Regions from separate parts of the Agathobacter sp. genome, predicted to be linked through region 2. Evidence: riboswitches for the same ligand, from Rfam matches in the RefSeq annotation. Region 2 holds a riboswitch; the other holds the start of a gene.

Region 1 (8,997 bases), on a different contig from region 2:
TCATTTGATTTACAGGCAGGAAAGGGCAGGGCAATAGCCACTGTAATAAACGGCAGGGATGCACAGTTTTCCGAGGAGCTTCATGAGGGAGACCAAATAGAATTATACTGGAAAGAGAATTAACATGTTAGAATTATGCAGCATTGCCAGCGGCAGCAGTGGAAACTGTATATGTGTGGGCACGGATGATTGCCATGTGCTCATAGACGCGGGCATCAGCGGTAAGAAAATAGAAAACGGCCTGAACGAGTTTGATATGACGGCCACAGATATGAAGGGCATTCTTGTGACGCATGAGCATATAGACCACATCGCAGGGCTTGGTGTCATGGCAAGGCGCTATCATATTCCGATTTATGCAACAAGAGCCACAATCGGTGCCATAAAATGTACCAAATCCGTTGGAAATATAGATGATGAGCTGTTTCATCCTATTGAGGCAGGTGTTGATTTTACAATAGGCGATATAGAATTTGAGCCGCTTCACATATCACACGATGCGGCTGATCCTGTCGCATACAGGTTTAAAAATGAAAATCATGCGATGGCGGTCGTGACAGACCTTGGCACGTATGATGACACACTGGTTTCAAAGCTTCAGAACCTGGATGGCCTGCTGCTTGAAGCCAATCATGATATAAATATGCTCCAGACAGGGGCATATCCTTATCCGCTCAAGCGCAGAATCATGGGTGACAGTGGACATTTGTCGAATGAGAGAAGCGGGCAATTGTTATGCGAGCTTCTTCATGATAAATTTGGCTCAGTAATACTGGGACACCTTAGCAAAGAAAACAACTACGAAAAGCTGGCGTATGAAGCAGTCAGGCTTGAGGTCACAATGGGAGACAATCCATATAAGGCAAGTGATTTCCCGATGTATGTGGCTAAGAGGGACAGGGCATCAGACCGCATAGCCGTAGAATAAGAGAACAGGAGAATAGGTTGTTATGGATAACACAAAGAACAAAGTAATCATCACAGTTGTCGGAAAAGACACAGTAGGAATCATCGCAAAGGTATGTACATATCTGTCAGAGGGCAGAGTAAACGTACTTGATATCTCACAGACTATTGTTTCAGGTTATTTCAACATGATGATGATTGTAGATATGGCAAATGCTACAGCTTCATTTGCAGAGATTTCTGACCAGCTTGATGCACTTGGAGAAGAAATTGGTGTAACAATAAAGTGTCAGAAGGAAGAAATCTTTGAGATGATGCATCGAATCTAGTTTAGCGTAAAAATGTCATACACAGTTAAAGGAGAACATTAAAATGATTAATATTGGTGAAGTAATTGAGACCAATGACATGGTGGAGAAGGAAAACCTTGATGTGCGTACCATCACACTCGGTATCAGCCTGCTCGACTGTATAGACTCAGACCTTGCAAAGGTAAATGAGAATATCTACAACAAGATTACAACACTTGCAAAGGATCTTGTAGCAACAGGAAAAGAGATAGAGAACAACTACTGTATCCCTATCGTAAACAAACGTATTTCAGTTACACCTATCGCCCTTGTCGGCGGTGCGGCATGCAAGAGCTCAGAGGATTTTGTTACCATAGCAAAGACTCTCGATAAGGCAGCAAAAGAGGTGGGCGTCAACTTCATCGGTGGATACTCAGCACTTGTGTCAAAGGGTATGACAAAGGCGGATGAGCTTTTAATCAAATCAATTCCTCAGGCAATGCTTGAGACAGACCTCGTATGCAGCTCTGTGAATGTTGGCTCCACAAAGACCGGAATCAACATGGATGCGGTAAAGCTGATCGGTGAGATGATAAAGGAGACAGCAGAGGTGACAAAGCACCTTCCTGTATCAGGCTGTGCCAAGTTTGTTGTATTCTGTAACGCTCCTGATGACAATCCGTTTATGGCAGGAGCCTTCCACGGTGTTACAGAGGCTGATGCCATCATCAATGTAGGTGTCAGCGGACCGGGAGTAGTAAAGACTGCTCTTGAAAAGGTAAGAGGCGAGAACTTTGAGGTGCTCTGTGAGACAATCAAGAAGACCGCCTTCAAGGTTACACGAGTTGGACAGCTCGTGGCAAAGGAGGCTTCAAAGAAGCTTGGAGTGCCATTTGGAATAATAGATCTTTCACTTGCACCTACACCGGCTATCGGAGACTCTGTAGCAGATATTCTCTGCGAGATAGGTTTAGAGAGAGCCGGAGCTCCTGGAACAACAGCAGCACTTGCACTCTTAAACGATCAGGTTAAAAAGGGCGGTATCATGGCATCCTCATATGTCGGCGGACTCTCCGGTGCCTTTATTCCTGTATCAGAGGATCAGGGAATGATAGATGCCGTAAACGATGGCGCACTCACCCTTGAAAAGCTTGAGGCTATGACCTGTGTATGCTCAGTGGGACTTGACATGATTGCAATTCCTGGCGATACAAAGGCTACGACAATTTCAGGAATTATCGCAGACGAGATGGCTATCGGTATGATAAATCAGAAGACAACAGCATGCAGACTGCTTCCTGCAATCGGAAAGGATGTAGGTGATGTGGTAGAAATCGGAGGACTCCTTGGAAGTGCACCGGTAATGCCTGTAAACAGATTCTCTTGTGATGCATTTGTAAACCGCGGAGGAAGAATCCCGGCACCAATTCACAGCTTTAAGAATTAGTAAAAGAATGGCATTATAAAGCATTGATAGATAAATAAGCATTGTTTACAAGCACGCACTCATAAGTACAACTTATAAGTGCGTGCTTATTTTAAAGTGGTACTTGACAATGACAAAAATACATGCTTAAATAAAGACAGTTATATGACTGACGGAAGTGGATAACCACATGGAGTATAACAGTTGATTGCCGACCGTCTGGGCGCACATTTATATAGGTTTCATGCAGAGCTTTATATTTATATGTGTGTTCGGACGGTCTTTTTTATTCCGGCAGAACCCGAATGATTTGGGGAATGCAGACCACATTATCAGAAAACATGGAGGATGACATGGAAAGAGTATCATTAGCAAAGGAATTATCAAGCACAACATACCCTGGCAGAGGTATTGTAATCGGACGCACAAAGGATGGTAAGAAGGCTGTGACAGCATACTTCATCATGGGCAGAAGCGAGAACAGCCGCAACAGAGTATTTGTAGAGGATGGCGAGGGCATCAGAACACAGGCATTTGACCCTTCAAAGCTTGAGGATCCAAGTCTTATCATTTACGCGCCTGTAAGAGTGCTCGGCAACAAGACAATTGTCACAAACGGTGATCAGACAGATACTATCTATGAGCTGATGGACAAGCAGCAGACATTTGAGCAGGCATTAAGGACAAGAGAGTTCGAGCCTGACGCTCCTAACTATACACCTAGAATTTCAGGAATCATGCATATTGACAATGGTGAGTTCAACTATGCTATGTCAATCTTAAAGAGCAACAACGGCAATCCTGACGCATGCAACAGATACACATTTGCATACTCAGCACCGGTTGCGGGCGAGGGACATTTCATCCATACATATATGGGCGATGGAAATCCACTGCCAAGCTTTGAGGGTGAGCCTACATGGGTAGACATTGACGGAGATATCGACGAGTTTACCAATATGGTATGGGAGAACCTTAACGAGGACAATAAGGTATCACTCTTTGTCAGATATATTGATATCGCAACAGGCGAGTATGAGAGCCGAATCGTAAACAAAAACAAATAACGGGAAATATTTTATAAACGGTCAAATATACAAGATAAGCAGATAAAAACAGGAGAACAAAAAATGCAGGAATATGAATTAAAATACGGATGTAACCCAAATCAGAAACCGGCCAGAATATTTATGAAGGAGGGCGAGCTTCCTATAAAGGTGCTTAACGGAAGAGCCGGATATATCAACTTCCTCGATGCCTTTAACGGATGGCAGCTTGTAAGAGAGCTTAAGAAAGCAACAGGTCTTCCGGCCGCAACCTCCTTCAAGCATGTTTCACCGGCAGGTGCAGCAGTCGGACAGCCGCTTTCAGATGTGGAGAAAAGAATTTACTGGGTTGATGATATGGATATCGAGTTTACACCGCTTGCAAATGCATACATCAGAGCAAGAGGCGCTGACAGAATGTCATCATTTGGTGATTTTATTTCACTTTCAGATGTATGTGACAAGAGCACTGCACTTGTAATCAAGAGAGAGGTATCAGACGGTGTTATCGCTCCGGGCTACACAGACGAGGCTCTTGAGATATTAAAGGCTAAGAAAAACGGCAATTACTGTGTTATTGAGATCGACCCGGCATATGAGCCGGCACCTATTGAGAGAAAGGATGTATTTGGCATCACATTTGAGCAGGGCAGAAATGAGCTTCATATTGATGACGATTTCTTCTCAAATATCGTGACAGAGAACAAGGAGCTTACAGAGCAGGCTAAGATTGATCTGGCAATCTCAATGATTACTTTAAAGTATACACAGTCCAACTCTGTATGCTATGTAAAGGGCGGCCAGGCAATCGGTATCGGAGCAGGCCAGCAGTCTCGTATCCACTGTACCAGACTTGCAGGCTCAAAGGCAGACAACTGGTGGCTTCGCCAGTCTCCACAGGTGCTTGGACTTCAGTTCGTGGATGGCATCAGACGTGCAGACCGCGACAACACTATCGACCTTTATATCGGTGAGGATTACATGGATGTGCTTGCAGAGGGCGAGTGGCAGAAATTCTTCAAGGTAAAGCCGGACGTATTTACTGCAGAGGAGAAGAGAGCATGGCTTGACAGGAATACAGATGTAGCACTTGGCTCTGATGCATTCTTCCCATTTGGTGACAATATTGAGCGTGCGCACAAGAGTGGCGTGAAGTATGTAGCCCAGCCGGGTGGATCGGTGAGAGATGACCATGTTATTGATACATGTAATAAGTACGGCATGGTGATGAGCTTTACAGGAATCAGACTTTTCCATCACTAATCATAAGGCATAAGAGAATTATATAATTATATACTGAAATTAAGAAAACGGTGTGAATCCAACAGGATACATGCCGTTTTTGCGTTAAATTATGAGTGAACGAAAATTTCCTAATTAAATATGCAAAAAGTACTAGTATTTATGTAATAAAGATGTTATATTTTAATAAAGCACTTAATTAACTAAAAAATAATTATGTGGAATTATAAAAATTAGTTATTGGGAGGAAATGAATGAAAAAGAGAAGATTTGTGGCATTGCTTATGACCATGGCAATGCTTGTATCAATGCTGTCAGGATGTTCATTTGGTTCATCATCAAAAAAGGTCACACAGATATACTTCCTAAGCTGTAAGCCTGAGGTAAAGTCAGTCTGGGAGGAGGTTTCAGCAGCCTATGAAAAGGAGACCGGTATTAAGCTTAAGGTACTTACCGCAGCAGACGGTAATCATGAGAGAACACTTAAAGCAGAGCTTGCAAAGAAGGACTACCCGACAATGTTTCAGATAAACGGTCCTGTTGAGTACGGTAAGTGGAAGAATTACTGTATGGATCTTTCTGATACAAAGCTGTATTCATGGCTTTTGGATAAGAGCATGGCAGTGACAGGTGACAATGGAAAGGGTGCATACGGCATACCTTATGTTGTTGAGGGCTACGGAATTATCTACAATAATGCAATTATGGAAAAGTACTTTGCATTATCAGATAGGACAAGCCAGATAAAGAGCATGGGAGAGATAAACAATTTCGCTGCCTTAAAGGAGGTAGTGGAGGATATGCAGGCACATAAGAGCGAGCTTGGAATAGAGGGAGTATTTGGCTCAACATCGCTTTCACCGGGTGAGAGCTGGAGATGGCACACACATCTGATGAACATCCCTATAACCTATGAGCTTCAGGATAAAAATGCATCGGAGCTTGACTCAATTGATTTTACATACAGCGATGAATTTAAAAATGTTTTTGATCTGTATGTAAACAATTCGTGCACGCCGGCATCAGAGCTCACAGATAAGGGCGTAGAGGATTCGATGCAGGAATTTGCTAAGGGCAAGGCTGCAATGATCCAAAACGGTAACTGGGGCTGGACACAGATAGAGAGTACGGACGGAAATGTGGTAAAACAGGAGGATGCCAAATACATGCCTATATATACAGGTATGGATGGGGAAGAGTCACAGGGACTTTGCATCGGAACAGAGAATTATATCTGTATCAACTCACAGGCCACAGATGAAGAAAAGCAGGCATCTATTGACTTCTTGGAGTGGCTTTACAGCTCAAAGGAAGGCAAAAAATTTGTGACAGAAAAGTTTGGATTTATTCCTCCGTTTAGCACTTTTAAGGAATCGGAATATCCGTCAAACCCACTCGCTGTTGAGGTGCTTGAGTACATGAATGACAGCTCAAAGAAATCTGTGCCATGGAACTTTGTTACATTCCCAAACCAGAAGTTTAAGGATAATATGGGAAGTGACCTGACGCTCTACGTTAATGGTGAGATGGACTGGGATACACTTGTAGATACGGTTAAGGCTGACTGGACAAATCAAAAGAGCAGTGAGGAGGAATAATTTATGAAAACTATAAAGGCAAAGGTAGCGACACTTATTGCCACGACTTCACTTGTTCTTATTGTGGCAATACTATCGGTTTCGCTTATCGTAATGAAGAAGAACGTAGTAACTTTATGTGAGAACTATTTGTATGATACATGTGTATCTGCGTCAAATACACTTTATGAGAGCTTTTACGGAGATACAGACCAGGTAAATATGGATGTCAGGGTGCAGTACATACTTTACAATGTCGGCATTCAGGATATGGATTCAAGTAAGGCATATCTGGTGGACAAGGATGGAAAATATGTCTATCATGACGACCCTAAGATGATAGGCAAAAAGATGGAAGACAATCCTGTAATACAAAATGTGCTCGACAAGCTCAACTCTACAGGAGTCATGGAAACTGCAAAGGTTGAGGAATGTAAGGTGGACGGCAAGGAAAAGTACATAGCATTTATGTGTACGGTCAATGACTGGGTGGTATATGTAGAGGCAGATAAATCAGATGTGCTTGCATCCATCACCACAATCACCACATTCTCTCTTTTAATGGGCGTGATACTGGTTATTTTGGCAGTTGGAATCGGTATCCTTGTCACAAGAAGGATTACAAAGCCAATTACAAAGCTTACAGCAGTTATCGATGATATCTCACAGCTCAACATGACTGATGAGCATGAAATCCCGATCACGAAGGATGAAATCGGTGTCATGGGAGTGGCTCTAAAGAGAATGAAGGAGCAGTTAAACGGTATTATATCAGAGCTCAACGGAATCTCCGGAAAACTTGTAAACGACTCAAATACTCTGTATGATATTTCAGAGAATGTAACTGATGCTTCGACCAACAACTCGGCAACCAACGAGGAGCTTGCCGCAAGCATGGAGTCCACCTCACAGTCAACAGAGGAGGTTACAAACAGCGTCCTCAATATGAACAATAATGCTATCGAGGTGGCAAACAAGATAAGCGAGGGAACAAGCCTGACAGCCGGAGCTATGGAGAAGGCAAATGCTATCCATAACAGAACAAGCAGTGCAAGAGAGGAGACTCTTAAGGTTTATGATTCTATCAAGAGCACATCTGAAAAGGCAATAACAGATGCAAAGCAGGTAGAAAAGATTAATGAGCTTGCAAAGGCTATCCAGGATATAGCAGATGAGACCACACTGCTTTCCTTAAATGCTTCAATAGAGGCAGCAAGAGCAGGAGACCAGGGCAGGGGCTTTGCGGTTGTAGCCAGTGAGATAGCAAATCTTGCGGCAGAATCAACAGCAACCGGTGCCAATATCGTGACAATCGTTGCACAGGTTAATTCATCGGTAGAGACACTCACAGGATGCCTGGTTGATGTGCTTGACTTCCTTGAGAACAAGGTAATGAATGACTACGACGCTTTCATGACATCATCTGATGAGTACAGTGATGTGGCAAGAAGCATCGAGGATTTCATGAATCAGGCAAACAGCGAGGTTGAGCAGCTTAGAAATGCGATAAGCCGCATAACGGATTCTATGGATTCAATCAACCAGAATATCAATGAATGCTCAATCGGCATCAATGATATTGCCAACAAGACAACAGAGGTAGTTGAGCTTACAAGCGAGAGCTTTGAGCGCTCTACAAATTGTAAGGATTCTGCATCGGAATTACAGAATATTACCTCAAGATTTAAAATTAAATAATTCAATAATAGGAGACTTCATGATATAATTACTGTATACATTTTACACAGTAGTTAATCATGGAGTCTTTTTATGTCATTACAGTTTATCACAGGTAATTCAGGAAACGGAAAAACAAAATATCTCTTTAACACGATAGTGAAAGAGGCAAAGGCACACCCAAGGGACAATTATCTTGTCATAGTGCCTGAGCAGTTTACAATGCAGACGCAGAGACAGCTTGTGGATTTGTCTGAGAACAAAGCCATCATGAATATAGATGTGCTAAGCTTTAAGCGCTTAGCCTACAGAGTGTTTGATGAGCTGGGAATCACAAATCTCACGGTGCTTGAGGAGACAGGTAAGAACCTTGTGCTCAGAAAGCTTGCGGCACAGGAAGCGGATAAGCTTGGCGTAATAGGCAGAAACTTAAACCGCATTGGCTATATAAGCGAGGTAAAGTCACTGCTTTCAGAGCTTGTGCAGTACAATATATCACCTGAGGAACTGGGAAGATATATTGATTCCGGCAGGCTGTCCGATACGCTTTCCGGCAAGCTCAAGGATGTACTCGTGCTCTATGAAGCATTTGAGAAGTTCATGCAGGATAAATATATTACGGCAGAGGAAATACTTAATGTGCTTTGCAATGTGGCAGAGGAGTCTGCCATTCTTAGAAATTCAGTCATTGCATTTGATGAATTTACAGGCTTTACACCTATACAGAATCAGCTCATCAAAAAGCTCTTTGTTATTTCAAAGAAAATATATGTCACACTGACCATAGACTGTCGTGAGGATATCTTTAAGAGCAGGGGTATGCAGGAACTGTT
Region 2 (8,997 bases):
TAGATATGCTGAGTGCATATGTGGCGCTGTTTAGCAGATTATCCGGCGTTCCGGAGTAATTTTTTGCTGTTACTGCTCCACCAGCCAGCCTAAGCTGAACCATTCCATCGCCAAGCTTCACTCCGGCCTCAGCTACTTTTTTTACTTTAAGATACAGCTCCCTAAGCTCATCATGCTCTGCGTATGGCTTGATGAATGCAAACTTTGTTCCATCCATTCTGAATACATAAAGGTCTCCGTTCACTACCTTTAAAAGCTCATCGCCATAATTCTTCAATACCTCATTGCCCAATTCGTATCCGTAGGTATCATTGATGTGTCCGTACTTTGTTATTCCGATGATAAGCACTGCTGCCGACTCATATCTGAAAATATAGTCATTCAGACAGCTTCCAAGCATCTTCATATTCCAGAGGTTGGTAACAGAATCAACCGAATCCGATATGCCATGATTCAGTATCGAACCGGCAAAAATATCAGGTCTTCCATCCACTCCCTTTATGATGCGTCCATGACCTGTGCAGCTCACAAACACTCCTTGTGCATCCTTTATACGATATGTGAGGTCAAAAGCATCTTTTTTGCCTGAATACACTGCATCCAATTCCTTCTGGTACATCATCATATCATCGGGATGTATTTTTTTCCTCCATCTTTCCTCTGTGTTTAAGTCATATTCGCTGTCAATTCCCATAAAACCAAATGCATTTTTGGACCATCTGGTCACATTGGTCTCCATGTTTGTGACAAACATATATATTCTTTGCGATGCCTCTGATAACACCGGGAAAAGCGTCTCATCAAGACCATCTATGTCAAGCTCATCAGAACTCTTATGCCGTACCTCAGCTTCCGATAAAAGCATGTCTGTCGCGTCAAACAATTCTCTCTGAAGCTCATTTTCAGACCTGTCTTTTCCCTCTTTTAAGGTGCGTGCATTCTCAAGCGCCATATTCGCCTCAGCTATCCATGCCGGCATACTCTGTCCTGTGTATTGTGCCACTCCGATTGTGACAGTCACCGGTGCCTCAAGCTGCATATTATGCGCGGTCTCAGTTACATGCGCTTCTATTCTTTTGCGAATAAGCTGCATCATATTCTCGCTTGTCGTATCAAAGGCGACTACAAACTCATCTGCCTCAAATCTGGCTATATAAAAATCATACTCTGCCGCAAGCTCTTTAAGCGCAAAGGCTGTCGCTACAAGCACCTTGTCTCCTTCAAGCGGACCGTATTCTTTATTTATCGATTTTAAATCATCCACATCTATCAGATAAAGATACAGCTTACTATAGCCAGACGTCCCATTTACCTTTGCACTGATATATTTATCAAAAGCGTTCCTGTTGTTGATACCTGTCAGCAAATCTGTGGAAATCAGTGATTTCTGGCTGTTACTGTACACAAGCATATAGCTGAGTGTGACAGCACATACAAATGATGGAAGCATCGGTGTGAAATACTGGATAAATAACATAATAACAGGCAGCACTGCAAACGAAGCCATGCGCCTGTATTTGTCGCGGTTCGCATAATTTTCCGGAAGAAATGACTTGTAAAATGCCCTGATGCAGCTATATATAGCCGGTACAAATGCTATAACAGCCTCCGTAATTATCTCATTCCTGAGGCTTGTCCACTTCAGATACATGACCGTAATCATCATGATACATATGGCTGCCTGCGCCGCTATGCGCACTATTCTTCCGGATTTAAGCCGGATAAATACAGATTGCTGCTCTGCCTCACAATACAAAAACCAGTGATATGAAAGTAACGCTATCAATATAAAGTAAATGACCGTAAATGTATCAAGCACCAGTTTTTCCGGCTCCCACAGACCATAAACTATGATAGCTATAATATAATCCACCACAGTTGCTGCCGCTGTAAGTATGCCTACCGTCAAAAATTGATGGTTGCTGTATGTTTTATCATCAGATTTCATAAATCTGAAACATATGACTCCCAGTATCAGCAGACACATAAAGCTCATCTGCCCATACAGAGTTCCTATTACTATACTGCTCATTATACTCTCCTCGTTCTGCCTTATCTTTCTCCACTTATTATATTTTATCAACTTAATGAGTTGTTAGCAATGGTATTTATAAACTAATTCTGACAATTTAAAATTCTTTTTGCACATTCTATCTGTTCCTTTGTAGGAGGCTCCACTCCCTCAAGCTGATACGGTATACCAAGCTCCTTCCACTTGAACACGCCAAGTGTGTGGTACGGCAGCACCTCAACCCTGTCCACTGTTTTAAGTGTGTCGATAAACTCTCTAAGCTGCTTTAAATATTTCTCATCCGTAGTAATTCCCGGCACAAGCACATGGCGTATCCACATCTTTTTGCCGTTTTCGGAAAGATATCGTGCCATATCGAGGATATTCTGATTGGTCTGTCCCGTAAGCTTTTTGTGCTCCTCATCATCTATATGCTTGATATCCAGCATGAAGAGATCTGTGTATTTCATCAGCTCATTAAATTTTCCGAAAAACGGTTCCTCTTTGGTAAACGGATTTCCTGATGTGTCAAGGCAGGTGTTTACGCCCTTTTCCTTTGCAAGCTTAAATAGCTCTGTGACAAAGTCTATCTGCAAAAGTGCCTCGCCTCCGCTTACTGTTATGCCGCCGGTTTGCTTCCAGTACGCTTTATAGCGCATGGCTGTCTTTAGCACCTCCTGCGGTGTCATCAGCTTTGTGCCGTCATTTTCGCCACATTTGGCCCATGTGTCCGGGTTGTGGCAATATTTGCAGCGCATGTTGCAGCCCTTCAAAAATACTATATATCTTACTCCCGGACCGTCGGCTGAGCCGAAGCTTTCTACTGAGTGTACTCTTCCTAGTGTCTCTCCCATGTTTTACCTCCTTTAGATGATTGTTGTTGCTACTTTTATTTTATTAAAAATCAGAATATGCAGGCACTTGGCCTGCACATTCTGGAATGTTTTATACATTATTATTTTTATATTACATTCTCTCGTGGCATGTACGTGAGATTACATCGAGCTGCTGCTCTCTTGTGAGGTCGATGAACTTAACTGCGTATCCTGATACTCGGATTGTGAAGTTTGCGTACTCCTCTTTCTCCGGATGCTCCATTGCATCGATGAGTTTCTCTTTACCGAATACGTTTACATTGAGGTGATGTGCACCCTGATCGAAGTATCCGTCCATTACGTTTACAAGGTTGTCGATTCTCTCGCCCTCGTTGTTTCCAAGTGCTCCTGGGTTGATGGTCTGTGTATTTGAGATTCCATCAAGTGCCCACTCATACGGAAGCTTTGTGAGTGAGTTTAAGGATGCGAGAAGTCCGTTCTGCTCTGCGCCGTATGATGGGTTTGCTCCCGGTGAAAGCGGCTCTCCGGCTTTACGTCCGTCAGGCATTGCTCCTGTAGCTTTTCCGTATACTACGTTTGATGTAATTGTAAGGATTGATGTTGTAGGCTCTGAATCACGGTATGTGTGATGCTTCTTTAACTTGTCCATGAATGTCTTAAGAAGCCATACACCGATCTCGTCTGCGCGGTCATCATCGTTTCCGTATTTAGGGAACTCTCCCTCGATTTCGAAATCCTTTGCGAGTCCGTTCTCGTCACGTACTACTTTAACCTTTGCATATTTGATTGCTGAAAGAGAATCGATTACGTGTGAGAATCCTGCGATTCCTGTTGCGAATGTTCTCTTTAAGTCTGTATCCATGAGTGCAAGCTCTGCTGCCTCATAGTAGTATTTGTCATGCATGTACTGGATGAGGTTTAATGTATTTACATAGATGTCTACTAACCAGTCCATCATCTTGTCGTATTTTGCCATTACCTCGTCATAGTCAAGGTACTCTGCTGTGATAGGTGCGTAGTTTGGTCCTACCTGCTCACCTGATTTCTCATCAACGCCACCGTTGATAGCGTAGAGGAGACATTTTGCAAGGTTTGCACGTGCTCCGAAGAACTGCATCTCTTTACCTGTCTGTGTTGCAGATACACAGCAGCAGATTGCATAATCATCGCCCCATACCGGCTTCATTGCGTCATCGTTCTCATACTGGATTGAGCTTGTCTCAATTGAGATGCGGGCTGCATAATCCTTGAAGGTCTGAGGAAGCTTTGATGAGTAGAATACTGTGAGGTTTGGCTCCGGTGCAGGTCCCATGTTCTCTAATGTATGGAGGAAACGGAAGTCTGTCTTTGTAACCATTGAACGTCCGTCCACACCTGTTCCTGCCACGTCAAGTGTTGCCCATACAGGATCTCCTGAGAATAACTGGTTGTATGAAGGGATACGTGCAAATTTAACCATACGAAGCTTCATTGTAAAATGATCGATGAGCTCCTGTGCTTCCTGCTCTGTGAGGATGCCCTTATCCATATCTCTCTTGATGTAAATATCAAGGAATGTAGATACACGTCCTACTGACATTGCTGCACCATTCTGTGTCTTGATTGCTGCAAGGTATCCGAAGTATAACCACTGAACTGCCTCTTTTGCGTTTGTTGCAGGTCTTGAGATATCATATCCGTAAATCTCTGCAAGCTTCTTCATATCCTCAAGACATTTGATCTGCTCTGCGATTTCCTCTCTTAAACGGATAACATCATCTGTCATCTGTCCGCAACCACAGTTTGCCTTGTCCTTCTTTTTCTCCTCGATGAGGTAATCAAGTCCGTATAACGCTACACGACGGTAATCGCCGACGATACGTCCACGGCCGTATGTGTCAGGAAGTCCTGTAAGGATCTTTGCATGACGGACCTTCATCATCTCAGGTGTGTATGCATCGAATACTGCTGTGTTGTGTGTCTTATGATATTTTGTGAAAATTTCCTTGAGCTTGTCGCTTACATTGTAACCGTATGTCTCAGCAGCCTGTACTGCCATCTTGATTCCACCGTAAGGCATGAATGCTCTCTTTAACGGCTTGTCTGTCTGAAGACCTACAATCTGCTCGAGGTCCTTTAATGCCTCATCTATATATCCAGGGCCGTAAGCTGTGATTCCTGTTACAACCTCTGTCTCCATGTCAAGGACTCCGCCCTTGGCACGCTCTTCTTTCTGTAATTTTTGGAGCGCATCCCACAGCTTATTTGTAGCATCTGTCGGATCAGCTAAAAAGCTCTCGTCTCCGTCGTATGGAGTGTAGTTGTCCTGAATAAACTGACGGACGTTGATTTCCTCTTTCCAAAGACGTCCTTCAAATCCATCCCACTCTTTCATTTCTATCATTGTAATATCCTCCTTAAAATGTGTGAATGTTACTTCGTTTGATTAGTTTTGTTTAACTGTGGTTAGTATATACTTACTACAGTATTTTTGTCAATATCCCTCTTGTTTCTTTTGAGATACATTCCATAGTTATTTATATGGCTATGGCTGATTTTATAATCAAAAAGAGCCAACTGCCCGGGTTTATCGCCCAGACGGTCGGCTCTTATTTGTTATATTTCATGTGGTTAGTCCACTTATCCGTCAGTCATATAACACGTTCATAGTAGACTATTTTTCTCAATAAAGCAATAGGTTTTTAGAACTATTTTAAAAGCTTTTCTATTCTGCACGGACCGCCCAGCGCATCTTCGTGGACCTGGCGCGTCCGTTCTGAGCACATTCCTGTGCTGATGGGCGGATCACATCCTTTGAATAGTCACTGTATATTCCTGCTTTATAGCCTGCCTTGAGTGCCTTTTTGACCAGCTTGTCCTCTCCTGAATGGAAAGTAAGGATAGCAGCTCTTCCGCCGGGCTTTAATGCTCCCGGAAGCTTTTCCATAAACTCGTAGAGCACCTCAAACTCATGGTTTACATCTATGCGGAGCGCCTGGAAGGTGCGCTGACAGGTCTTTTTGATGATGTCCCTCTTGTCCTTTTCAGGGAGAAAATCAAGTGTCTGCTCTATAATGTGACGAAGCTTTGTGGTCGTATCTATGCGGTTACCCTTCCTGATTTCGTCTGTGATTGCCTTTGCAAGCTCCTCGCAATACGGCTCATCTGAGTTCTCATAGAGCATACCCGAAAGCTCCTCACGGGAAATATTGTCAAGACGCTCTGCCGCACTGATGCCGGCATTTGGATTAAGACGCAGATCCAGCGGTCCGTCCACCTTAAATGAAAATCCTCGCTCAGGATTATCTATCTGCATGGATGACACTCCAAGATCTGCAAGTATGAAATCAAAGCCTCCCACTTCCTTTGCAATCTCATCTATTGTGCAGAAGTTCTGCAGCTTTACGGTGAGAATATCCTCTCCAAAGCCGGCTTCAGCGAGACGCTTTTTTGTCTTTTCAGACTCGATTGGATCAACATCGGTGGCATACATATGCCCCTGACCGTCAAGCCTTTCAAGCATTGCCTTTGTATGCCCACCGTAGCCGAGTGTTGCATCAAAGCCTGTCTGTCCCGGCTTGATGTCAAGAAAATCTATGATTTCTTTTACCATTATGGATATGTGCATGCCCGCAGGGGTATTTCCCTTGCTGATGACATGCTCAATTGTATCCTTGTATTTCTCCGGGTTTAATTCCTTGTATTTTTCCTCAAATTTTTTGGGATATTTTCCGCTATAATGTACGCGGCGCTTGTGCTGTTTTTCTTCGCTCATTTTCTGCTCCGTTTCATTTTTGGGTTTGGACTGTTACGCTGACTTTTGCTACAGTATAACTTTTATTTCATTTTTCCGCAAGATAATGACGCACATTCCTATACCATCTGCACGAGCCACACATCACTTTTCACCATGAAATATCCAATGACTACCTTTATCAGCTCTGTGGCCTGCACAAGGAAATACACTGCTACTATGCCAAGCGCTGTGTATTTGGCTAGCACAAATGCCACCGGCACCACTATCACCCATGTAAATACAGAGTCAAACAGAAATGTGACCAGTGTCTTGCCACCCGAGCGGAGTGTAAAATACGACGAATGTGTAAATGCACAAAACGGCATAATTATCGCTGATACCGCTATGAAGCTTGTTGCGAGCGCCTTGATTTCGTCGGTTGTGTTATATATCTGAGGGAAAAATCCTCCTACCAGAAGCATGACCGCCGCCATTATAGAGCAGCAGAACACACTGAACACTATCATCTTGTTATCCGCATCCTTTGCCTTTTCAAGCTCACCGGCTCCAAGATACTGCCCCACAACTATGCTGATGCATGCGCCAAGCTGTATAAACACGATATTGAAAAGGTTTGTTATCGTTGTCGCAATGTTCAGGCCTGCGATTACCGAGAGCCCACGTACTGAATAGCACTGTGTAACCGTTGTCATGCCTGCTGCCCAGAAAAGCTCATTGAGCATGAGTGGCAGTCCCTTGATGAATATAGTCTTAAACTCATCAAACGGCATTCCTATTCCTCTGTAAGCACCCTCGAGATACCTGTTCCTATCCCTGTTTTTATGTGCCCACAGCACAACTATTATTGTCTCAATATATCGCGACATCACCGTGGCAATAGCGGCTCCCGCCACACCCAGCTTTGGTATCGGTCCTATTCCGAAGATGAGCAGAAAATCAAGCACTGCATTGCTTCCAACTGCTGCAAAGCTTGCAACCATCGGTACAAAGGTCTGTCCTGTTTCCTTTATGTTTGTTGCATAGGCCTGTGTCACCGCAAACGGTACGAGACCTATCATAACTATTTTTAGATATTCCTTTCCATATGCCAGTGCTACCTCCGTGGCACCGTTTCCTGCCGTATCTGTCAGATATAGTGATATGAGCGCTGTTCCGTTTGTGATAAACAGTGTCATCGCTATCGCTGTAACAAGCAGCGCTGCATACAGCTTGAATCTGAAGGAATACATATGCCCCTTATGATTTCCCTTGCCAAAATACTGTGCTCCGAATATACTTGCCGCTGACACTGCCCCAAACACTGCCAGATTGTACACAAATATGAGCTGGTTTACGATTGCGACTCCCGACATCTGCTCTGTGCCGAGCTGTCCTACCATAATGTTGTCCAGAAAGCTGACCAGATTTGTGATTGCATTCTGGATTATCATTGGTATGGCCAGCATGAGATAGCGCTTATAAAATGCCTTGTCTCCTATATATTTTTGTCTGAATTTATGCATGTTTGTCCCCCTTTCGATTTCTCCATGGTTCTTTCGTGCAATGTTACTATTCTACTACGTCAGACTTTATTTTTCAAATATTTTATGTGTTTTCCCTTAATTTATTTTAGAGTTAGAAAATTTAATTGAGCCTTCTAAACCAAAGCGCAAGAGTCCTGATGATATTGTGACCAATACATTAAAGCTCCCGGCTGGCAACACTATTTGCGCTGTCAATCGGGAGCTCTTAATTTTAATTTCTAATTGTTATTTTTTATTATAGCTTTTTTCTGACGATATCATATCTATTACTTTACTGCCGGTTCATATCCTGTGTTTCCTGATACTTCCTGATTACGAAAAACATGGTAGTTCCATCGCCTTCTTTGCTGGTAGCCCATATCTTGCCACCGTGATCCTCTATGATCTTCTTTACGATGGAAAGCCCTATGCCGCTGCCTCCGGTAGCCGAATTTCTCGACGCATCCGCTCTGTAAAATCTGTCAAAAATATATGGCATATCTCTCTGGTCGATTCCGCGTCCGTTGTCCTCAATCTCAACCTGTATGAAATCTCCGACATCATTTATCCTGATATCTATATAGCTTTGCGTCTTGTTCATATACTTCACCGAATTGCCGACTATATTGTTAATCACACGGCGAAGCTGCTCCGGATCAGCAATGATAAGCACGTTGCTATCCACATGATTTTCATATGAAAGTCTGATATTTTTTGCCTCAAGATCCAGTCCCATTTCCTCAACACAGTCGTTAAAATAATCTGTGACATTTATCTTTGCAAAATTGTACGGAATCCTGTTCGTGTCAATCTTTGAGTAAAGCGTCAGCTCATTAATGAGCTTATCCATATCGTTTGCCTTATTGTAAATGGTCCTGACGTATTTATCGACCTTTTCAGGGGTGTTTGCCA

The links. Region 2 has a riboswitch for ZMP and ZTP ahead of pflB (formate C-acetyltransferase). Riboswitches for the same ligand answer to the same signal wherever they lie in the genome.
Region 1: it holds a riboswitch for ZMP and ZTP, as region 2 does, so the genes downstream of both, ACW6PM_RS11205 (IMP cyclohydrolase) here and pflB (formate C-acetyltransferase) in region 2, are expected to answer to the same signal.

The regions. Positions count from the first base shown of each region.
Region 1 is NZ_CDRTEH010000017.1:7,745-16,741, forward strand. It holds gene ACW6PM_RS11185 (cell division protein FtsA) at 1-123, shown strand, start outside; gene ACW6PM_RS11190 (MBL fold metallo-hydrolase) at 125-928, shown strand; gene ACW6PM_RS11195 (ACT domain-containing protein) at 951-1,235, shown strand; gene ACW6PM_RS11200 (PFL family protein) at 1,279-2,643, shown strand; ZMP/ZTP riboswitch at 2,778-2,854, shown strand; gene ACW6PM_RS11205 (IMP cyclohydrolase) at 2,976-3,689, shown strand; gene ACW6PM_RS11210 (phosphoribosylaminoimidazolecarboxamide formyltransferase) at 3,753-4,931, shown strand; gene ACW6PM_RS11215 (ABC transporter substrate-binding protein) at 5,165-6,508, shown strand; gene ACW6PM_RS11220 (methyl-accepting chemotaxis protein) at 6,512-8,185, shown strand; gene ACW6PM_RS11225 (PD-(D/E)XK nuclease family protein) at 8,258-8,997, shown strand, end outside.
Region 2 is NZ_CDRTEH010000004.1:145,180-154,176, forward strand. It holds gene ACW6PM_RS06085 (EAL domain-containing protein) at 1-2,032, opposite strand, end outside; gene pflA (pyruvate formate-lyase-activating protein) at 2,116-2,865, opposite strand; gene pflB (formate C-acetyltransferase) at 2,978-5,230, opposite strand; ZMP/ZTP riboswitch at 5,412-5,491, opposite strand; gene rsmH (16S rRNA (cytosine(1402)-N(4))-methyltransferase RsmH) at 5,552-6,601, opposite strand; gene ACW6PM_RS06105 (MATE family efflux transporter) at 6,700-8,085, opposite strand; gene ACW6PM_RS06110 (ATP-binding protein) at 8,378-8,997, opposite strand, start outside.